2 regions of the Ruminococcus sp. CAG:57 genome follow, and region 2 is predicted to be linked to the other one. Evidence: predicted binding sites of a transcription regulator. Region 2 holds the regulator's gene; the other holds the start of a gene.
The links. The regulator Rex, encoded in region 2, represses fermentation and respiration genes when NADH is low (regulators of the CRP and FNR family bind a similar motif). The targets are predictions, from matches to a motif close to ATTGTTAANNNNTTAACAAT.
Positions count from the first base shown of each region.

Region 1: pgk (phosphoglycerate kinase) is a predicted target of Rex. The motif match lies at 4,520-4,539, and genes of this name have one in related genera.

Region 1 covers NZ_FR890716.1:106,233-120,156, forward strand. The annotation lists gene gpmI (2,3-bisphosphoglycerate-independent phosphoglycerate mutase) at 1-1,149, opposite strand, end outside; gene QVO88_RS05075 (hypothetical protein) at 1,185-1,634, opposite strand; gene tpiA (triose-phosphate isomerase) at 1,753-2,529, opposite strand; gene QVO88_RS05085 (DUF3592 domain-containing protein) at 2,660-3,181, opposite strand; gene pgk (phosphoglycerate kinase) at 3,260-4,483, opposite strand; gene QVO88_RS05095 (ATP-dependent Clp protease ATP-binding subunit) at 4,622-6,889, opposite strand; gene QVO88_RS05100 (CvpA family protein) at 6,930-7,808, opposite strand; gene QVO88_RS05105 (DUF5711 family protein) at 7,825-9,465, opposite strand; gene truA (tRNA pseudouridine(38-40) synthase TruA) at 9,431-10,195, opposite strand; gene QVO88_RS05115 (hypothetical protein) at 10,213-10,497, opposite strand; gene QVO88_RS05120 (energy-coupling factor transporter transmembrane protein EcfT) at 10,508-11,311, opposite strand; gene QVO88_RS05125 (energy-coupling factor transporter ATPase) at 11,389-12,252, opposite strand; gene QVO88_RS05130 (energy-coupling factor transporter ATPase) at 12,265-13,113, opposite strand; gene QVO88_RS05135 (hypothetical protein) at 13,138-13,437, opposite strand; gene QVO88_RS05140 (carbohydrate kinase family protein) at 13,510-13,924, opposite strand, start outside.
Region 2 covers NZ_FR890786.1:49,504-58,697, forward strand. The annotation lists partial or broken gene QVO88_RS10620 (aldehyde dehydrogenase family protein) at 1-256, opposite strand, end outside; gene QVO88_RS10625 (phosphotransferase family protein) at 746-1,504, shown strand; gene QVO88_RS10630 (hypothetical protein) at 1,716-2,306, shown strand; gene QVO88_RS10635 (redox-sensing transcriptional repressor Rex) at 2,355-3,023, opposite strand; gene QVO88_RS10640 (aryl-sulfate sulfotransferase) at 3,186-4,676, opposite strand; gene QVO88_RS10645 (ABC transporter substrate-binding protein) at 4,694-5,746, opposite strand; gene QVO88_RS10650 (ABC transporter permease) at 5,772-6,548, opposite strand; gene QVO88_RS10655 (ABC transporter ATP-binding protein) at 6,566-7,633, opposite strand; gene QVO88_RS10660 (thioredoxin family protein) at 8,007-8,318, shown strand; tRNA gene QVO88_RS10665 (tRNA-Leu) at 8,418-8,501, shown strand; partial or broken gene QVO88_RS10670 (DUF4314 domain-containing protein) at 8,638-8,793, shown strand; partial or broken gene QVO88_RS10675 (DNA cytosine methyltransferase) at 8,863-8,961, shown strand.

The sequences.
Region 1 (13,924 bases), on a different contig from region 2:
CTCTATTCTCTTGAGAACTTCGTCGCAAACAAGATATGCGCTCATTTCAGGCTGGAGGTCATAAGTTGCTACCTTTGGTGAATTGATGAGGGCTCTGTCCTCGTTCTCAAAAGGAGCTTCTACGCCGCCGTTGAAGAAGAATGTAACGTGTGCATACTTCTCTGTTTCAGCGATTCTAAGCTGTGAAAGGCCCTTCTTTGCGATATACTCGCCGAAAGTATTTTCAAGGCTTGCTGGTTTGAATGCAACGTCAACGTTTGGCATTGTTGCGTCATACTGTGTCATGCATACATAGTAAAGTGGGAATCTGCCATTTCTTCTCTCAAAGCCTGTGAAGTCGTCGTCAACGAGAGTTCTTGTTATCTCTCTTGCTCTGTCAGGACGGAAGTTGAAGAAGATAACGCTGTCGTTTGCGGATATCTTGCCGTTTTCATCGATAACTGTAGGAACAACGAACTCGTCTGTAACGTCAGCGGCATAGGAAGCCTTGATAGCATCAACTGCGTTATCAGCCTTATTGCCCTCGCCGTATACCATTGCGTCATAAGCCTTGCCTACACGCTCCCAACGGTTATCTCTGTCCATTGCATAGTAACGTCCCATTACTGTTGCTATCTTGCCGACACCAATTTCCTTGAGCTTTTCTTCAAGCTCAGCTACGAAGTCAACACCGCTTGTAGGAGGAACATCTCTGCCGTCCATGAAGCAATGAACGTATACCTTTGTAAGACCAGCTTTCTTAGCAAGCTCCAAAAGACCATAGAGGTGTGAATTATGTGAGTGAACGCCGCCGTTTGAAAGAAGTCCGAACAGGTGGAGTGCGCTGTCATTCTTCTTGCAGTTCTCAACGGCTGCTGTAAAAGCTTCGTTTGAGAAGAATTCGCCGTCCTTGATAGACTTTGTTATTCTTGTAAGCTCCTGATAAACTATTCTTCCTGCACCGATATTTGTATGGCCTACCTCTGAGTTACCCATTTGTCCCTCAGGAAGTCCAACGTCCATGCCGCTTGCACCGATAAGAGTGTGCGGATAGTTGGCAAGAAGTCTGTCGATATTAGGTGTTTTGGCAGCTCTGATAGCGTTGCCGTAATCCTTGTGATTATAGCCGAAGCCGTCCATAATGATAAGTGCTATGGGTTTCTTTGACATATTTCTTAGTCCTTTCAACATCATTTATATTCGTATTATCCCCAATAACCGCCATTTTCAAGGAAGCTCAGGACATATTCCTTAAATTCCTTGGCAGTATCGTCGCTTGTGTAATAGGTCTTTGCGCCGATACGGACATAGTTACTCTCTCCTGCTTCATAGTAGATAGCTGGACCTTCTGAACATTTTATATCCAGCCAATCGCCGCCAACAACGTACTCCTTTGAATCCGGCTCTTTTTCTTCTGCGTTTTCCATGACTTTCGTGCGGAACTCTGTTATCTTGTCGAGCAACTCGCTGTCTGTGAACTCAACGCCGCTAAGGAGCTTACTAGAGTCCATTTTGATAGTTACATTTTCAAGCTGAGCCTCAGATGTTGTCTGAGAGCTTTCTGCCGCTGGTGCGCTGCTTTCGTCAACACTTCCGCAAGCTGCAAATGACATACACATTGATAATACTAATGCTGCAAATATTAATTTTTTCATAGTTGCGTCCCCCCTGTTCAAAAAAAGCAGAGGACAGCCGCAGCCGTCCCCTGCGGAACTTTTTATTTGTTTGTTCTTGTGACGAATGATATTTTACCCCTAGATATCCGTCTGTTAATTAGCCCTCAACAGCAGCCTGAACGATAGTGTTGAAGTCAGCAGCCTTCAGTGAAGCGCCGCCGATAAGACCGCCGTCTACGTTCTCCTTAGAAAGAAGCTCTGCGCAGTTCTTAGCGTTCATTGAGCCGCCGTACTGAATTGTAACTGCCTCTGCTGTAGCTTCGTCATAGATCTTAGCAAGTGTTGCTCTGATGAATGCACAAACTTCCTCAGCCTGATCTGCTGTAGCTGTCTTGCCTGTACCGATAGCCCATACTGGCTCGTAAGCGATAACGGACTTCTTAACGTCCTCTGCTGATACGCCGAAGAAATCAAGCTTTACCTGTCTTGCGATAACTTCCTCTGTGATGTTGCACTCACGCTCCCAGAGAAGCTCGCCAACGCAAACGATAGGCTTAAGACCAGCTGCAAGAGCTGCCTTTGTTCTCTTGTTTACTGTTTCGTCTGTTTCACCGAAATACTGTCTTCTCTCTGAGTGACCGATAACAACGTACTCAACGCCAAGCTCAACGAGCATATCTGCTGAGATCTCGCCTGTGAAAGCGCCGCTCTTCTCAAAGTGAACGTTCTCTGCGCCGATCTTTACGTTTGAGCCTGCTGTTGCGTTGATAGCAGTTTCAAGGTTTGTGAAAGGTACGCAAGCGATAACTTCTACCTTGCCCTCAGCGTTTGCAACAAGTGGCTTGATAGCTTCGAGAAGCTCCTTAGCCTCAGGTCTTGTCTTGTTCATTTTCCAGTTTCCTGCAATAATTGCTTTTCTTACAGCTTTTTTCATGATAAAAAACTCCTTTATTTTTTATAGGGAACAGAAAAACTGCTCCTGCTAGTTTTCCAAGTCTATTATACAACATTCACTCGTATTTGTCAACTAATTAACAAAGGCTTGGACTTATTTTATCTGTTTTTTACAGCTTATCTATAAGCATAACGACACCGAAAATGCCAAGCAGGACACCGATAGCGATAGCCGCATAGCCGAAAGGCGTTTTCTCCTCTTTTTCCTCGGCTTCCTTTTCCTCCTCAGTGACTTCTACCTTTGATTTTTCATCGTCAAGGTAAAATTCCTGTGGGTTTGCGGGGTTATACTTTATGTCTATGATATCGCCTTTTTCATAGCCGTTGTCTGTGACTATCTGGGTATATTTCTCGCCGTCAATGGTATAGCCGATTTTCCACTCGGTAAAAACTCTGTCCTCGCCGCCGTTGAAATCAGGCATTGTGGTCTTGACTTTCTGCAAGGCCTTTGCCTGAGTTGGTTCGTAGTGATCCTCCTCGGGGATATTATGTTCCTGCTCTGGAAAAAAGCGATAGCCCTGCAAAGCTTTGATACCGAAATAGATAAGTCCAATGCCTGTGAGCAGAAGAATTATTCCGCCTATGCCCTGCCAGCCTAATCCGCTTTTTGCAAGTAGTGTTATTTCATTCATTTTTACTACCTCGATTTCTGCATAAAAAAGGGACAGGCAAAACCTGCCTGCCCCTAGCTTATAGCCTAGTAAGATATATTACTTGTCAGCAATTACGTCGATACCTGGGAGAACCTTGCCCTCGAGGTATTCAAGTGAAGCTCCGCCGCCTGTTGAGATGTGTGACATCTTATCAGCAAAGCCAAGCTGGATAACTGCTGCTGCTGAGTCGCCGCCGCCGATGATAGTTGTAGCGTCTGTTTCAGCAAGTGCCTTTGCAACTGCAATAGTACCCTTTGCAAGTGTTGGGTTCTCGAACACGCCCATAGGACCGTTCCAAACAACTGTCTTTGCAGACTTAACAGCCTCGCCGAAGAGAGCCTGTGTCTTTGTGCCGATATCGAGGCCTTCCTTGTCAGCTGGGATCTTGTCAGAATCAACAACTTCTACGTCGATAGGAGCGTCGATTGGATCAGGGAAACCTGCTGCAACTGTTGTGTCGATAGGGAGAAGAAGCTTCTTGCCGAGCTTTTCAGCCTTTGCCATCATTTCCTTGCAGTAGTCGATCTTTGTATCGTCAACGAGGGAAAGACCAACTTCCTTGCCCTGTGCCTTGAGGAATGTATATGCCATACCGCCGCCGATGATAAGTGTATCGCACTTCTCGAGGAGGTTTGAGATAACGTTGAGCTTATCTGCTACCTTTGCGCCGCCGAGGATAGCAACGAATGGTCTAACAGGTGTTTCAACTGCATTTCCGAGATAGTTGATTTCTTTCTGCATGAGGTAACCAACTGCTGTTTCCTTAACGAACTTTGTAACGCCTGCTGTAGAAGCATGAGCTCTGTGAGCTGAACCGAAAGCGTCCATTACGAATACTTCGTCGTCAACGAGGTCAGCAAGTTCCTTAGCGAAAGCTTCGCCGTTCTTTGTTTCCTCTGCGCCTCTGAATCTTGTGTTCTCAAGAACAACGATATCACCGTCAGCCATTTCAGCAACTGCCTTCTTAGCGTTGTCACCAACTACTGTATCGTCAGCAGCGAATGTTACCTTTGTTTCAGGAAGAAGCTCTGCAAGTCTTGCAGCAGCAGGAGCAAGTGAGAACTTAGCCTCTGGGCCGTTCTTTGGCTTGCCAAGATGTGAACACAGAACTACCTTGCCGCCGTCAGCTACCAGCTTCTTGATAGTTGGGAGAGCAGCTGTTATTCTGTTATCGTTTGTAATAACGCCGTCCTTAAGAGGAACGTTAAAGTCAACTCTTACGAGTACCTTTTTGCCCTTTACATTAATGTCATCAACAGTAACTTTGTTTAAACCTGCCATTTTAAAGACACCTCTCAATTTAATTTTTTAATTCACGTTGTTAAAAAACTAACAACCTTACCTTTATTATATAACATACCGTCATAAAAATCAAGTATTTTTTTATAATTTTTACCCTGATTTTATAACTTTAGGCTTTTAAAGAGCGTCCACCTTTATCTCTCCGTTGTCAGCGGATATTGCCACGGCGGACACCGCTCCCTCGCCCTTGTCTATAAGCAGTTCGGCTATCTTATCCTCAACCTCGTTTCTTATGACACGGCGGATATCTCTTGCACCAAGCTTCTGACCGTATGCCTTATGTGCGATAGTTTTCAGAGCTTCATCTGTATATCTCAGGCTGATATGTTTCTCCTCCAGCGGCGACTTCATCTCGTCCAGCATAAGACCTGCTATGCCTGCGTAATTCTCCTCTGTGAGCGGATTGAACACAACTATCTCGTCTATTCTTCCAAGAAACTCAGGTCTCAGGAAATCTCTCAGTGCTTTCATTGCTTTATCCTTGGCGATATCACTGTCGGTCTTATTGAAGCCCACACCTGTATCTCTATCAGTCGAACCTGCATTTGATGTCATGACGATAACTGTATTTTCAAATGAAACGCTTCTGCCCTGTGAATCGTTGATACGTCCCTCGTCAAGTATCTGGAGAAGTATGTTCATAACGTCAGGGTGAGCCTTTTCTATCTCGTCAAAAAGTACCACTGAATATGGTCTGCGGCGCACCTTTTCGGTAAGCTGACCTGCTTCATCAAAGCCTACATATCCCGGAGGTGAGCCGATAAGCTTTGATACTGAGTGCTTCTCCATATACTCGGTCATGTCAACTCTGATAAGCGGCTCGGTGGCGTCAAAAAGCTCTTCTCCAAGGACTTTCACAAGCTCTGTTTTTCCAACGCCTGTTGGGCCGACGAAAATAAATGAAGCCGGTCTGCGACGTTTTGAAAGCTGAACCCTTGTACGCTTTATTGCCTTTGCGACCTTATCAACGGCTTCGTCCTGGCCGATAACACGCTTTGAAAGGGCTTCTTTCAGATGCTTTATCTTGTCATACTCGGTCTGAGCTATTTTATTGGCAGGGATACCTGTCCAAAGCTCTATTACCTTTGAGATATCTTCCTCTGTGACCTGAACGTTTTTAAGAGTTTCTTCCACCTCTTTGAGTCTGTTCTGTATCCTGAGTATCTCGCCCTTTTCCTTTGCGATTATCTCATAGTCAGGGTCTGACTTCTGCTCGTAATCCTCAACGAGCTTTTCATGCTTTTTAAGCTCCTCGTTAAGTGCGTTGAACTCCTCTATTTCAGGTGTTCTTATACTTGTGCAGGCGCAGGCTTCGTCAAGAAGATCTATCGCCTTGTCAGGGAGAAATCTGTCGTTGATATATCTTTCAGAAAGCACTGCACACTCTCTGAGCATATCGTCTGATATCTTTACTCTATGGAAATTTTCGTAATACTGCTTTATGCCTTTGAGGACTGTGATAGTGTCCTCAACTGTCGGCTCGGAAACTGTTACAGGCTGGAAACGTCTTTCAAGTGCAGAGTCCTTTTCGATATACTTTCTGTACTCCTTGAAAGTCGTTGCGCCGATGACCTGTATCTCGCCTCTTGAAAGGGACGGTTTCAGGATATTAGCTGCGTTCATCGTTCCCTCATTATCGCCTGTGCCAACAAGGGTATGCACCTCGTCTATAAAGAGGATAACATTGCCCTGCTCTTTTACTTCCTCTACAAGTCCTTTACAACGGCTCTCGAACTGTCCTCTGAACTGAGTGCCTGCAACAAGTGCGGTAAGGTCGAGGAGGTAAAGCTCCTTATCCTTGATATGGAACGGCACATCTCCGCCAACTATCCTCTGTGCGATACCCTCGGCAATGGCTGTTTTACCAACGCCAGGTTCGCCTATAAGGCATGGGTTGTTCTTCTGACGTCTTGACAGGATATGGATAACTCTTGATATCTCCTTATCTCTGCCCACAACGTTATCAAGCTTGCCCTCTCTTGCTTTCTGAGTAAGATTTGTGCAATAGTTGTTGAGAAATTTAAGCTTTTTCTTTTTATCCTTTGGCTTGTTCTCTCCGCCCTCATCGGTGGCTTTAGGCATACCTCCTGCGAGGTTGCTGAAAAGATTGGCTGCATCACCGCCGAAAAGATTGCTCAGGAAGTTCGTTCCGCCCGGCTCAAAATCGTCCCCGTCGGAAGCCTCCATAAGCTGATTTGACATTGCTTCAAGGTCATCGTCTGAGATGCCCATTGCCTTCATATAATCGTCCACCTGCGAAATGCCAAGCTCCTTGGCACAAACAAGGCAAAGTCCCTCGTTCTTCTTGTGCTGAGGGTCCTTGGCGTTCATCTGTGAGATGAACACCACAGCAGGACGCTTTTTACATCTTGAACACATTAACATTTTTATTTGCTCCTTTCCTTACTGATACACCTTACGGTAATCATTTATACAGAATATCAAAGAAGTAACTGAACAGATAGGTATTTTCAAAAACAGCGCTGTTGAACTTGGGAAGCTTGTTCTCGGTAGCATTTATCACAGTGCAGACCATAAAGGCTATCAACACCAGATACAGACCACCTTTGCAAAGACCAAGCACCATGCCTGCGAAACGGTTTGCCGCTGTCAGACCTGCCATTCGGGTAAAAACTCCCGACAGACGCAGGATAAGCCTTATGACTATCTCCATAAGCACATAAACCGTCATGAACACGCAAAGCCTTATAAAAGTCAGGGCGATCGGTCGGAAAATGTTCTTTTCCAGATACTCAGCACCAGTTCTGCCACCCTCAGAGAGAGCCTTGACGGCTTCGTCTATCTGCTCGGCAGTGAACTTCACCGCCTTAGACAGACTTTTTCCAAGCTTATTGCCCTCCAGCTTTTCGCTGAGCTTTTGGGGCATAACGCTGTGGATATACTCTGAAAGCTCCTCGCCCTTTTGCTGAGCAGTATCAAGGTCTGTTCCCTTTGAAACAAGCAGCTTTTCGGTATTCTCCGCAAGAGTGCCTGCCCCTGACAGGACGTTTTTTATCTCCTCATCTGAAAGGTCGATATCAACGCCCTCGTTTTTCAGTTCATTGCTCACAAGCTTTGAAAGATCCGTCTGTTCAGCAGCGTTTTCAAGGCTCGTTATAAGCTGTGTTTTGAAATATTTGTTATATACATTTTCAGCCGACATATTGGCTATAAGAAAAGCCACAAGAACGGCTGCCACTGTTCCGAGCATTGTGATGACATATCTCACAAAGCCCTTACAGTATCCTGTCAGAGCGGTCACGATAAGGATCATTATAACTGCTCCGTCAAAAAAATATGCCATATTTTCCTGCCTTTCGTCAGGTCTCGAAAGCTATTTTGTTTATCTCATGCAGACCCAGGAAATAAACGCTGTCGTTGAGGTAAACAAAGTCGAGATACTCAGAGGACACTGCCGCTGTTGCAAGTAGATTTCCTGCACTGTCATAGGCTTCTATATTATCCTCGCCGAGAAGGATCACCTTCTTGTTCTCTGCGGTCATTTTCTTAGGCTTGCCGCTTTGAGTATAAACAACGCTATCAGGCTTATCTCCGTCAGAGTCCGAACGGAACACCGCAAGAGTTCCTGTTTTACGCTGTATGCCATCGAATGCTACTGCGGCAGTGGTGTCTGTCAGGGCATAGTCTGAAAGCTCCTCAGGATATTCATACTGCATAAGTATTTTACCATTGCTGTCAAGCTTGTAGAAGCAGGTATCGCCCACTACCCAATAATCGCCGTTATCGTTTCGCTGAACGGCAACTGCGAGAGTTTCAAGCTGTTCGCTCTTCATCTTCTCCTTTGTGCTGTCAAAGGTCACATAATAGACGACCGAGCGTAACGCTCCACCACTGCTGGAAAATGTTGAGATACAACAGCCGCTTCCGTCCTTATCAAAGCTTATATCAAGTATTCTTCGTGAGCTTGACCACTGATATATCTCTGCTCCCGAGGAGTCATAAACTGTCAGCACTGCGGCATATTTCTCAGTCTGGGTGACCACTGCAACTGTGCTGTCAGGGGCTATCTCCGCCAAAAGTATAGACTGGTCTATATCCTTTGAGAGCAGCTCGCCCTTTTTATTCAGCACTCTGAAAGAATTTCCACCGTTATCATAAACAAGCACACGCTTGCCAGATGTTCTTACAACAGGGTTTGCAAAGTTGTGAGAATTATCCGATATCTTATTGCCAGACTCGTCATAAAAAGCAATGTTCCTGTCGTCAACTCTCACTATACCGTCGGAAAGCTGTTTTATAACGTTAACGGAGCTTTCATCAAAGGTCAGCGGGAAATTTCCACTTTGCTTTTTGCCGTCGTTTACTATAGTGGCATGAGGTCTGTCCAAAATGCCCTCAAGCTTCGGCACCCACACTCCTCTTGAAGCGTAAACGCCAACTCCGAAAGCGACCACCACTGCTATGGCGGCTATCTTTTTATAGAGCTTTTTGTTTTTCTCTTTCTTTCTTGCCGCTCTTATATCGGTGACGTTGGATATCTCCTCGTCAGACCTCTCTGCTTTCTCGGCTTTTTTCTCTTTTCTGCTTTTATGCTCGGATTTTTCCTCTTTGCTTTCTGAAACCTGCTCTTTATTTTCACCGCCTGATACTGTTATCTTGCTTTCATCAGCTTTTTCAGGCTTTTCCACCTCGGCTTTATCCTCGGTGTTCGTCAGCTCTATTCTGCTTCGTGACTCCTCGGCTTCTTCCGCTTCTTTTCGGAGCTGTTCTTCCTGCTCACGTTCCGCCGCTTTCTGAGCCGCCTTTTTCTGGCGCTTTATCTCTCTGAAAGTAACGTTCGGCATAGGCTCTTCTGCACCGTGAAACTCGTCACGCTGAACAAAATCCGTCTGCTTGGTTATTCTTATTGTTTTTTCTTCTTTGGTAGGCGGATTTTTCTTTCTCCGCCTGCTCTTTGATCTTTTATCATTCACCTTGTTCAGATCCTTTATCTTTATCATAATACACTTCGTTAAGATACAATCCCTGCGGCGGAACGGTCTTTCCGCCTCTTGTTCTGTCCTTTGACGCAAGTATATCGGGTATTTGAGTTTCTCCTATCTTGCCCTCGTTTATAAAAATAAGCGTGCCTACCATTATCCTTACCATATTGTACAGAAAGCCGTCTCCCGAAACTGTGAATATCACAAGCTCGCCCTCACGTCTTACATGGAAAGAGAATATAGTCCTAACTGTATTCTCCTTTGTGCAATCGGTGGAACACATGGCTTTGAAATCGTGCGTTCCCACAAAATCCTGTGCCGCTTTATCAAGCTTTTTCTCGTCTATTGGAAACCAACTGCGGTAGGCTGTATCTTTATAAAAGGGATTTTTTATCTCGCTGTTATGTATAATATACTCATACTCCTTGCCGCTGCACATATATCTTGCGTGAAAATCAAGGGGGACTTTTTCGCACTCCAGCACGGAGATATCGTCTGGAAGCTTTGAATTAAGTCCAAAAACTATGCCACGGCAGGTTATTGTGGACTCTATAAGAAAGCTTGTACAAAACCGCCTTGCATGCACCCCTGCATCTGTTCGTGAACAGCCGTTCACTGTGACTGTCTGTCCCGTCAGCGAGAGGATAGCTTCTTCAAGCACCTGCTGAACGGCAAGGGCGTTGTTCTGCCTTTGCCACCCATGATATGCTGTGCCGTTATAGGCAAGTATTATCCTGAAATTTGTCATGAGCATATCCCGTTTCTTTAGTCGAGTGTTATGGAATCTATATTGTCAAGTCTTACTATCATGGTGCTGTCGCTTTTCTTTTCATGAACGATAAGCTTTACCCACTCGTCGTCTGCGTCAAGAATAGTACAGCTATGACCATAAATCCCGTCGCCGTCAATGGTACATTCTCTGCCGATAAGTTCTTTTATAATGCCTGACATTTTACTTCCCCCATTTACATTTCTCTCAAGTTTCTTGACTTTTCTTTCCAAAGCATCAAGTCTGTCGTCCTGGTCCATATCTTTAAAAACACTGCTCATAATACCCCTCCTAAACGACTACATTTATGACGATAACGCCTGCAAGGAACAGCACGCAGAATATCGAGCCGTAGAGATCGACTATGCTCATATGGAGCTGTTTCATTCTTGTTCTGCCCTCTCCGCCGTGATAACAACGGCACTCCATAGCAAGGGCAAGCTCCTCGGCGTGTCTGAACGATGCCACAAAAAGCGGTATCAGCACTGGGATAAGGGCTTTGGCTTTCTGAATGAGCGAGCCTGTTTCCATATCCGCTCCTCTTGCTTTCTGTGCCGACATTATCTTGTCTGTTTCCTCGATAAGGGTAGGGATAAATCTCAGGGCAATAGTCATCATCATTGCAAGCTCATGGACAGGCACTTTTATCTTTTTCAGCGGTGAAAGCAATCTTTCGATAGCGTCTGTCAGGTCGATAGGCGAGGTGGTGTAGGTAAGAAGCGAAGTGCCGACAATAAGGCAGATTATCCTTATCATCATGAACACTGCCGTGTCAACGCCTTCATCGGTTATCTTGAGAAATTTCCACTCAAAATAGGCTTTGCCCGTTCTGATAAAAAGCAGATTTAGTATCGCCGTAAATATTATTATCGGCACTATAGGCTTCAGGCTTTTTAGCATGAGTTTGCCGGGTATTTTTGATATGATAAAAGTGAGAATAGTAAAAGCTATGCCCACAAGAAGTCCCCACACGCTGTTTGCGGCGAAAAGCATTACTATGAAAACCGCCGTCATTATTATCTTTATTCGTGCGTCCATTCGGTGAATGACAGAATTTCCGGGAAAATACTGTCCTATAGTAATATCCTTTATCAAGGTATATTCCTCCAATTTTCTATCTCAACTTACACAGTCCTGCTCTCTGCTCATATGGGTCAAAGGCAGTCCGCTGCTTACTTATTCTTTTTCTGCTCCAGCATTTCAAGGATGACCTTTTTCGCATAGCCAACTGTATACACATCGTCCTTAATATCAATGCCCATGGCTTTGAGCCTGTTTATAACTCTTGTTATCTGCGGCACTGCAAGTCCCATTGACACAAGCTCCTCAGAGCGGTGGAACACCTTTACTGTATCGTCATAGCAAAAAAGCTTCGATTCGTTCATGACGAGTATCTTTGAAACGTTCTTTGCGATATCCTCCATAGAATGGGATACCAGCAAAACAGTGTTTTTCATCTGCTCATGATACTCTCTTATAAGACCAAGTATCTGCTCTCTGCCCTTAGGGTCAAGACCCGAAGCAGGTTCATCAAGGATAAGCACCTTTGGGTTCATTGCCATAACGCCTGCTATAGCCACACGCCTTTTCTGTCCGCCTGAAAGCTCGAAAGGCGATTTGTCAAGTATCTCAGGGCTTAGCCCTACCATTCTTGCGGCTTCTTTGACATACTTGTCTATCTGATCTTCCTTGATACCCATATTCTTAGGTCCGAATGCGATATCCTTATAACAGGTCTCCTCAAAGAGCTGATACTCAGGATACTGAAACACAAGACCCACCTTAAATCTTATAGGGCGAAGCCTTGATTTATCGTCCCACAGCCTTTCTCCGTCTATATAGACGCTTCCGCTCGTGGGTTTCAAAAGACCGTTGAAATGCTGGATAAGGGTAGATTTGCCTGAGCCTGTATGTCCTATTATACCCACCATTTCGCCGTCATTTATCTCTATATTAACATTGTCTACGGCTGTTTTGCGAAATGGTGTGCCCTCGCCGTAAACATAAGTCAAGTTTTCCGTTTTAATTACTGCCATTGTTACTCCCTATCACTTAAGCATTTCATAAAGCTTCTGAACGCACTCGTCCTCGTGGATTATCTCGGTGGAGATGTCATAGCCTGCCTTTTTAAGTTCCCAGCAAAGCTCTGTCACCTGCGGCACGTCAAGTCCCAGATTTTTCATAGTTTCCACATTTGAGAATATCTTCTTCGGAACGTTATCCATTATGACCTCGCCACCGTCAATGACCACCACACGCTGTGCCTGTGCGGCTTCCTCCATATAATGGGTGATAAGCACGATAGTAACGCCCTGCTCGTTGAGCATTTTGACAGTTTTCATTACCTCGTCCCTGCCGTGAGGATCGAGCATGGCGGTAGGCTCGTCAAGAAGTATACAATCAGGCTTCATTGCGATTATGCCTGCGATAGCAACACGCTGTTTTTGTCCGCCTGAAAGCTTATGGGGTGCATGAAGTCTGTATTCATACATACCGACGGTTTTAAGAGCCTCGTCAACACGTCTGCGTATCTCATTCGGCTCGACGCCCATATTTTCAAGGGCGAAAGCCACGTCCTCCTCCACGATAGTTGCAACTATCTGGTTATCAGGGTTTTGGAATACCATGCCCACCTTTTCTCTTATAGGCAAGAGGTTATTTTCGTCCAAAGTGTCCATGCCGTTCACATAGACAGCCCCCGACTCAGGAAGATTTATAGCGTTTATGCACTTTGCAAGTGTAGATTTGCCTGAGCCGTTATGACCAAGCACTGCCACAAACTCGCCTTTTTCTATGTTCAGATTTATGCCTTTAAGCACCTCCGTTTTAACAGGTGGCTCTTCAAGGTCGTTCACATAGGAAAAGTGCAGATCCTTTATTTCAATAAAACTGCTCATTTCACTTTCCTTACCAAATTTAGTTTATTCCTTATCTTCAGGCTGTTCTTTCTGTTCAGCCTTTCTTTCCTTATGCTTTTCGTAAACATTCTCGGCTTTGTCTATTCCTTTGTCAAGGAGCTTTTCAGCCTTGTTCTTTACCTTTTTGCCCGTTTCGCTCTCGGCGAACTCGTGGGCTTTTTCCTTTCCCTTTTCAAACAGCTCTTCTGCTTTGCTCTTTATCTTCTGCCCATTTTCACTTTCAGCAGCCTCGTGAGCTTTTTCTTTGCCCTTTTCAAGCATATTTCCTGCCTTGTGTTTAAGTTCATCAAAATCAAAAGACATAACCTTTCCTCCTGTCTGAAATTTTGGTTTATACCTTATTATAATATATGGGTATGCAAACGCTGTTCGCCCCTACATATTGCCCATAAGCTTTTCAATATCTTTTACTGTTGGCGGATAAAGTGCGATAGGGAACTTTTCCACCGCCGCACCTGCCACAGCACAGGCTGTTTTCACCAATGTATCGTCATCAAGACCTTTATAAAGCCCATATACAGCGCCTGCCTTAAAGCTGTCCCCTGCGCCAAGTGTTGACACTACGTCTACTTTAAATGCAGGGCACATCTTTGGCACAGCACCCTTCCTGCCATACATCGCACCCTTTTCACCAAGGGTAAATATCACAAGTCCGTCTGTATTATCTGTATAAAGCCTGAAAAGCTCGTCATAGCTTTTATCCGGATAATATTCATCAAGGTGCTGATGAGATATGCAATTTACTGCACAATGCTTATGTATATAGCTGTCATAGGCACAATCTATGGTG
Region 2 (9,194 bases):
AGATGTGCTCAGCAGCATAGTTGTTCTTGATAACCTTGTCTTCAACGATACCCATGCCTGTTTCCTCAACAGCCATCTTTGCAAGTGGGATTCTTGCCTTGTTAGCAGCGATAGCAGCAGCCTTGAAAATCTTATCTACCTGCTCCTGTGTGTAGGTAGCGAAGATAGCCTGTGCAGCTCTTACTTCAGCGATCTTAGCAGTCAAAGCTTCCTCTGTATCGACGATGCCGACTGTTTTAGCTTCACTCTTTGCCATAAAATAAACCTCCAATAAATTAATTATTGTTTTTTACTCTTGATAACCCCCGCTCGGGTTTTATCTTAGTTATATTATATACGATTGTTATTTTTTTGTCAATCTTATAAAGTCACAGCTTTTTTGATATTTTACGTCGTTTTATTATGCAATATACATAAATATTGAACATTGTTTTATGATAGATTAACAATTCATGACCGTCATATTGCACAATAAAAATCAGATTGATAAAAATTTATCATATATGCCGCCTGAAAGAAGATTAATAAACATAAGATAAAATCTAAACAAAAATAAAACAGTTGTGAAAATAACGAAAAAGTGCTTGACATTTAGAAAATATGTAGTATAATATAGACATAACAGAGATACATAGAAAGCGCTGAGATGTAAAGGTAATTTTACACAATAAGGCTGTTGAAAAATCGATGTATACTCTGAAACTCGACTTAATACCATATTTTAAAATAAAAGGAGATATGACTTATGAAACTTGATAACTTTGTAGCATCCAGCGACATCTATGATGTTTATGAATCTGATGGAATGGCAGTCAGGATCTATAAGAAGCCTGAATACAAGGAAAAGTGTCTGTATGCGGCTCTTACACACGCAAGAGTTGAAACAACACTTGGCAATTCCTTTATAAAGATGCCTGTTCTTCACGAGGTTTCCGTTATTGACGGCAAATGGGCTATTACAATGGACTTTATAAAAGGTAAGACTCTTCAGCAGCTTATGGACGAAAATCCAGACAAGAAAGACACATATCTTAACCAGTTTATCGACATTCAGTGCGAGATACACGCTCAGTATATGCCACTTCTTTCAAAGCTGAAAGATAAGATGGCAAGACAGATCAAGACTCTTGGTCAGATCGATGAGATAAAGAAGTATGAGCTTCTCACAAGACTTGATTCAATGCCAAAGCACATCAAGCTTTGCCATGGTAACTTTGAGCCAAAGAACGTTATCATTAATGACGAAGGTACTTATGTTATCAATTGGGGTTCTGCTAGACAAGGCAATGCTTCTGCTGACGTTGCAAGAACATACCTGCTGTTCTGCCTTAACAATCCTGATCTTGCTGAGGCTTATCTTGATAAGTATTGCGTAAAGAGCGGAACATCTAAGCAGTATGTACAGGCTTGGTTGCCGATCGTTGCAGCAGCACAGCTCATTAAGGGCAAACCAGAGGAGAAGGATCTGCTCATGAAGTGGATCGACGTTGTAGATTACGATTAGTCTTTTCGTCAGGTTGTAACAAATTTGTAACCTCTTATTGTGCAAATAGCTAAAAAATGATTTATCCCGATTATGAGTTTCGTCATAATCGGGATATTTTGTTACAATTCTTTATAATCTCTTTACAGAGTAATTTTCATGTGATATAATGTGAAACTGTTGAAATATGACATAATGATTTAGGACTACAGAGGTTATTCGGAGGATCAATATGAAAAAGCTAATGATAGCTGTTGCTATAGTTTGCACTATGTTTGCTTTCCCGGCTTGTGGAAAAAATGCCGATAATAAAACAGAAAATAATGTTAATCTTACAAATAATGACGTAACGACAGCTCAGACAGAGGTTACTGATGAAGTGCCAGACGAAACTACTTCACTCCCTGACAGAAGCACTCTTGAAAAGATACCAGATGAGGCTGTTGATTCGTTTAATCAGGTCGTAGATGTCTGCAAGGAGATATACCCTTTGGCTGAAAAAACAAAAAGGCTTTATGGCTATACAGGCACTAAGACTGTGAACAAAAAGAATTGTTACATTTTTGTTATATATGATAAAAATGATGATGTGTTGACAAAGGTGGCAACTGTCGCTGCCGAGGTCGCATCAGATAAGCTTTACGTTCTCGATGATGAAACAGGAAGTGCTGAAAAAATCAATACCGAGGATGTTAAAACTCAATCTACAGAGTCATGGGCAGATCAAGTAACTGAGTCTTTTGCTGAATACTATCAGAGCAAAGAGGTTAACGACCATCTTGCTGCAGTTGTTGAAACAGCCGCGGTTAAAACAGTTCGCTAATACTTTATATAAAAAATCACACCAGAAAATTTTCTGGTGTGATTTTTTTTATTCGATCTCTTCGCTGTTGTCAGTATCAGTGCTTGTTATGATATTTGTTGCATATGTAAGTGTAAGCAGGCTGTCACCTAAATGGACATTTTCCACAACTATGTTTTCATAGTCGATGCTAAGATCATAATGTGAAAAATTCCAGAACGCTTTCAGACCAAGATTTACAAGCTGGTCTGCAATAGCCTGAGTGTTTGCCTTCGGTATACAAAGCACAGCTACAACAGGGGAGTTTGCTTCGCAAAAGCTTTCTATATCATTAGTGTGACGAATCGGTATGTTTCCTACCACTTCACCAGTGAGCTTAGGGTTTATATCAAATATGCCTATGAGATTGCAACCCCTTGTTTCAAAGTTAATATGTGTGGCGATAGCTTTACCAAGGTTTCCTGCACCGATAAGTATGGTCTTGAAATGCTTGTCTACTCCGAGTATCTTGCCTATTTCCATTCTAAGCTCGTCAACGTGATAGCCATATCCCTGCTGACCGAATCCGCCAAAGCAGTTAAGGTCTTGTCTTATTTGTGAAGCCGTGAGCTTCATTCTCTCAGAAAGCTCCCTTGAAGATATTCTTTCAAGTCCTTCTTTTTGAAGCTCACCTAAAAATCTATAATAACGTGGCAGTCGTTTTATTACTGATGTGGATATCGAACCGTCTTTAGACATATATTTACACTTTCCTTTACTAATAAACATGATTGATAAATAAATAACAATATCATATAATATAATAGCACTAATCTTTTCTTTTGTCAAGGACTTGTAAACTCTCTGCAGTCTTAAAAAAAGCAGCCTCGTTTTACAGAAGCTGCCTTATGTATATTAATTTTATTCTAGATCTTTTTTCTTTACAGAAGCAACACAGAAGTCGATGCGTTCATCATCATCTTCTTCATTTCCTGAACCTGTGAGAGGAACTCCTTTTGTTGGATCGATCCCGTCAACGGCTGTAACAAGCCCTGTACCCTCGCCAATAGAAGCACCTGATACTCTGAACTTTGTAATGTCGATAGGCTCGATAGAGGTCTCAACAGGCTTTTTAAGCTGTGGTATCCACTCGTATGGTACACGATAAGCTCTGTAGATCATGTTGCTTTTGAATGTTCCAGCAAAATTCTTGAAATAAGGGTTTACAAATTCCCAAACTATTTCATGGTCAGGTGTGACCTCAAGAAGATGTCCATCTGAACCTTCCGTAATAAGAGTGTTTCCGTTCGGAAGTCGCTGTGCAGAGCTGATGTATGAGCTATAGAACTTAGAAGCGTCAGTAAAAAGCAGATTTCCTGCTTCAAGGGGAGTGTACTGCCATGTTATTTCAAGTGTAACAGGATTGAATTGAAGTACTCTTGAGTAATCTCTGTGTGCATTGTTCACGCCTGTGAGGGAAGCAGGGTTAGGTGTGCCGTAGCCACCCTCGCCACCGTTATCGAATACCAACAGGTCGCCCTCTCCAGGAAGTCCCTTTGGTATCATGTGCAGGTGGTGCTGACCAATTATCCAGCCAAGCTTCTTTGTGGCTTCGCTTTCGTTGAAGTTAGGACCTACACGCCATACTATCTTACCTGTTGATTTCTCGATAATTCCGAGTATGTTAGAATTTCTTGCGTCAAATATGATATTGTCTGGGTGGAAGCGTTTGTCACCTGCGTCATACCACTTATTTTCGCCAAGGGTAGAGAAGTTGTTTATGTGCATCCAATCTCCACCTGCCTCACCGTGAAGACCAGGGTTTCTGAACAATGCGTTCTTTGCGGCCTCGTCAAAGCCAAGCTCATCAAAGTGGTCGCTTGCACGCCAGCTCCAAATTATATTGCCTTCCCAATCCACTTCGATGATCTTATCGTCGATAAGTCTTTTGTCTGAAATATCGTGGTTGTAGAGGTTCTCGTGAGTAAGGATAAGTGTATTGCCACTGTCTGTCTTTGGCTCACCATTTGGATAATAGTAACCCACAGTGCTGCCCTCACGCTGAAAATCATGGTGCTGTCTAGCCATATAGACCGGTTCTTTACCCGGGTCGGCAACAAGTTCAGTTTTGTCGAATTTCCATACGATATGACCATCCCAGTCTACCTGAACAAGATCAAGTTGATCCTGATATGCATATTTACCTCCTCTTGCTCCTGTTGTGCCCATTACATATCCGCCTGGGAGTATTTTGTTAGGAAATCCTCCCAGTCCAGCCCAAAGCTTTACTTCATTGCCATTCATATCTATGAGCAGAGCACCTTTAGCGGACGGGAAGATCGTATAGCCGCTGTAGGCTTTTTCTTTGTTGTATATTGTAACTCCTGTTGGATAAATGCTTGGATAACCCATGTCTGATTCCTCCTTATTTATTTGTCTGCTTTTGTCAGGTCTGCCGTAACGTTATCTGGAAATGCTTTTTTTGCTGAGTCTGGATAATAAAATTCCCTTATGTTGTAACTGTTTGGATATTTACCATTATCATACGCCCACTTATTTATTTCATCAAGATGAAATGCAGCTTCCTCAGAAAGTCCCAGTTTAATACTGTACTGTTCCCAGTTTGTTTTGAAATCATCTGGTTCGATTCCATATTTCTTTGATATTTTTTCAGCCGACTCATCTAAGTTGTCATTTATGTATTTAACGCTTTCATCAAGTGCTTTAAGATAGTTCGTAAGAGTTTCAGTATTGTTCTTTGCAAAGTCGCTTGATGTTATAAGATAAGCAGATACGTTTATCCCTATATCTTTTGCAGATGCGACCTGAGTCCAGCCCTCTGCTTCATATTTTTTTATAGCTGAGCCTGTAACGATAGCGGCTGATGCTTCACCGTTATGTGCAACTGCTATCTGAGTTGATATGGAATCTGTGTTGACGTTTTTCTGCTTTGACGGGTCAAGTCCTAAATAAGTCTGGGCTTGCCAGTTGAAGTATTCTGAAACTGTTCCAATAGAAGTTATCCATCCTTCACTTTCATCTAAAGCATCAAGATCATCTTTGTATTTTGGTGCAACAAAAAGTCCGCCGTTATATGAAACGCTTGAACTTAGATCTGAAAAAATCACAAGATTAGTGTTATCGAGAGTATTTCCAATTCTGTTTACAGCAGCAAAATCTGCAAGCAGTCCTGTATCTGCTGTGCCTGTTGCAATAGCGTCAACTGTGTTAATGCCGGCAGCGTATTCTGATGTTTCGAGAGATATACCATATTTCTCAAATATTCCTTGCTCCATACCGATATAGTCGGCATACTGATCTGGCTGACCTGTCATGTTCGCAACTCTCAAAACGCTAAGTTCTTTACCGTCTTTGATAACCTTCTTTGCGGTTTTTCCGCTTGATGAACTACCGCATGATGCAAGAAGAGTTGCTGTCAATGCTGTCGATGCTATTATTGCGATTATCTTTTTTATGTTCATTTTTAAATCTCTCCTGTTAAATTAATTATTTTACGTCAAAGTGTTTAAGTTTTTTCTTGCCAATAAACTGTAGGATCCTGTCAGCAGCAAAGCCGATCACAGCAAGTGTGACGATTCCTGCAAAAGCCCAGCTTGTTTTGTAATAAAGCTTCGAGCTGTTTATAAGATAACCAAGGCCATCACTGCCGACCAGCATTTCAGCTGCCACAACACAGATGATAGCTGAGCTAAGTCCTAGTCTTATTCCAGTGTAGATATTAGATACCGCTGATGGTACAACTACTGTGAAAAAAACTCTTGCTTTTTTTGCCCCCATGCAGGAAGCTGCTTCCACAAGCTGCTTATCAGTTGAAGCCACACCCGCTATAGTGTTTACGAACATAGGGAAGAATGATGCGTAGAAAATAAGTGCTACTTTTGATTCTTCGCCTACTCCGAACCACATTAAAAAGAGTGTCGTCAATGCAATAGCAGGCACAAATCTGAAAAAGCTAAGTATAGGTTCAACGAGCCAGCGTACAGGTCTGAAATTTCCTACAATAAGACCCATAGGAACAGCAAAAATTATTGAAAGTAGCCAGCCTTTTATTACTCTTCCAACGCTTGCAACAATGTCACTCCAAAGAGTTCCGTCTTTGATAAGTTCCTTCATGCTGTCGATCGTTTCCTTTGGGCTTGGAAGAAAATATTCATCATATTTCAAAGATCCTATTCCCCAAAGGGCAATTATTGCTACCCATGATATGATGCCACATTTTAGTATCTTCTGTATAGCAGAGGACTTTGTTTTATTATTTTCCATCTTTAATGTCCTCCTTATTAAATGTAGTATAGCTCTGAGTCATCAAGAGCTTTGTTTACGAGAATATTTGTAGTGTTTTCATCAATAGTGTAAAGCTTCTTGATAAGTACTTTTACCTTATCACCTTTTTTCAGGCGGGAAGCGTTCAGCGGATATCTGCCTGTTACTGAGATACCGTCTATGGAAGCTTTAACCTCAAAGGCGTTTCCTCTGAATGATACATCTTCTACAACTGCGTCTTCCATAGAGCTTTCAAATGGGTGGTATTCACTGTCTTCGAATTTATTTATTTCAATAAATTCCGGTCGGATTATAGCTGAGGCATTATTTTCTGTAACTTCAAAACCCTTTAGTTTGCTGTAATCCTCGATAATAGCTGACTGACCGATAAACTGAGCAACAAAAGAAGTTTTAGGTTCAAGGTATATCTCAACCGGATTGCCTATCTGCTCAACTCTGCCTTTGTTTGTGATAACAATTTCGTCTGCGACCTCTATTGCTTCGTCCTGATCGTGTGTAACGAAAATGCTTGTTATGCCTATTTTATCAATAGTATCACGAAGCCATGTTCTCAGTTCTTTTCTTACCTTTGCGTCGATAGCTGCAAAAGGTTCGTCAAGTAGAAGGAGTTCAGGCTGAGGTGCTAGTGCTCTTGCAAGAGCGATACGCTGCCTTTGACCTCCGCTGAGCTGGTCAGGATAACGCTTGCCAACGTCAGGCAAGCCAACAAGTTCAAGAAGCTCAGCCACACGTTGTTTGATAAACTTCTTATCTTTTTTCTGAACCTTCAGACCATAAGCTATATTATCGTAAACTGTCATAAAAGGGAAGAGCGCATAGCTTTGAAAAACAAATCCGATACCTCTTTCATTTGAAGGAAGTTTGTTGACATTTTTACCATCTATAATAATATCACCGCTATCCTGTTTTTCCAAACCTGCAAGCATACGCAGGATAGTTGTTTTACCGCTGCCGCTCGGTCCAAGCAGACCGATAAGCTTTCCCTTTTCAATACCAAAACTTACGTTATCCGAAGCTTTAAAATCGCCAAAGCTTTTATTAATGTTTTTTAATTCTATATACATAGCTGACAACTCCAATTAAGATATATTGCTGTGATAGTTCCAGTGTCAACATCGCTGCATTCGCTTATTGATCTTTGACAATTTAAGCTCCTCACTTTCAATTCATATCAAGTCGATATGATTAGTATGCTTTTATTATACATGATTTTATGGAAATGTCAATAGTTATGAATGATTTTCGTGAAATCATACATATATGATAGGAATACTTTATTATTGTTGTACATTTTATTCATAACCAACATATGTGAGAAATATGATATACAGAAATGTTTGATAATACTCTTGACAAAGTGCGTAAATAGTGATATAATCACTATATTCATAGTAAAGCTATATGAATAATATAATATATATTGGAGGAAATAAAAAAATGCTAACAGAACTGACAAACCAGAATTACAACGAGCTGATATCAGCAGACAAACCGCTTGTTATAGAATTTTACTCACCTACCTGTGTTCACTGTAAAAGAACAGAGGCAGGGCTTAACGAAGCTGCAGAAGAGCTTGGAGAAACCGCTATCATAGCTAAGTGTGATATCACCTCTCAGCCAGATCTTGCGAAGAGATATGACGTTACAGCACTGCCAACACTCCTTTTTATAAAGAACGGTGATATCAAAAACAAGCTTGAGGGTTTTACGCACAAGCTGATAATTCTTGACAATATAAAGAGATTATAAAAAAATCAGTCCGATGTTTTGAGCATCGGGCATTTTTTTTGAGCAAAAGGTCTTGACAAAGTAGGGAGTTTATGATAAAATAATAATGATATTTTGTACGCGGGTGTGGCGGAATTGGCAGACGCGATAGATTTAGGTTCTATTGGCAACACCGTGCAGGTTCAAGTCCTGTCACCCGCACCATACTTGTGCAATAAAATAGATGCACACCTCGAAAAGCTCGTATTTACGAGTTTTTTTTGCGTTTTGAGGGTAAAAATTTCAGGTGTAAAACCGTAGATGCTTTTCGCCAGTTTTCACCAAAAAGGAAGTCAAACCCCACACAACAAAAAATATCGAACATATGGATGATATCGGCACTGTGCATTGCGTTTTTAATAACGGCAGAACGTTAGGAGTTATCCCTGGTGTGGACGACTTTCATATCGTAAGTGAAGATAGTGAGCCAACAGAAGAAATGAATATATCAATGTGACGGTCAAGTTTTGAAAAAAGCTTGACCGTTTTTTTGTTGGAAAAATCGGAAAGGAGATGATTCGTACTGATAAAATATTTTGATATCTTTGCAGGAATAGGCGGATTCCGTTCGGAACTTGAAAAAGCGGGCGGCTTTGAGTGCGTCGGATACTGCGAGATAGATCGACGGCAAGGAATACGAACTCGATATCAGCTTCAAGAAATACAAGTAGGTAGAGAGTATTTCGGACGAGATCGAAAAACAGAATATCGATGTCGATATTTCCGATTTCAAGGATTCTTCCGACTTTTATTTGTATTTAAGCAAGTTTGACGATCAGTCTTCTGAAGAAATATCGGTTAATGTTACCGGCAAGATGATTGCTCAGAAGAATATATCAAAAATTTCCTTGAAATTGC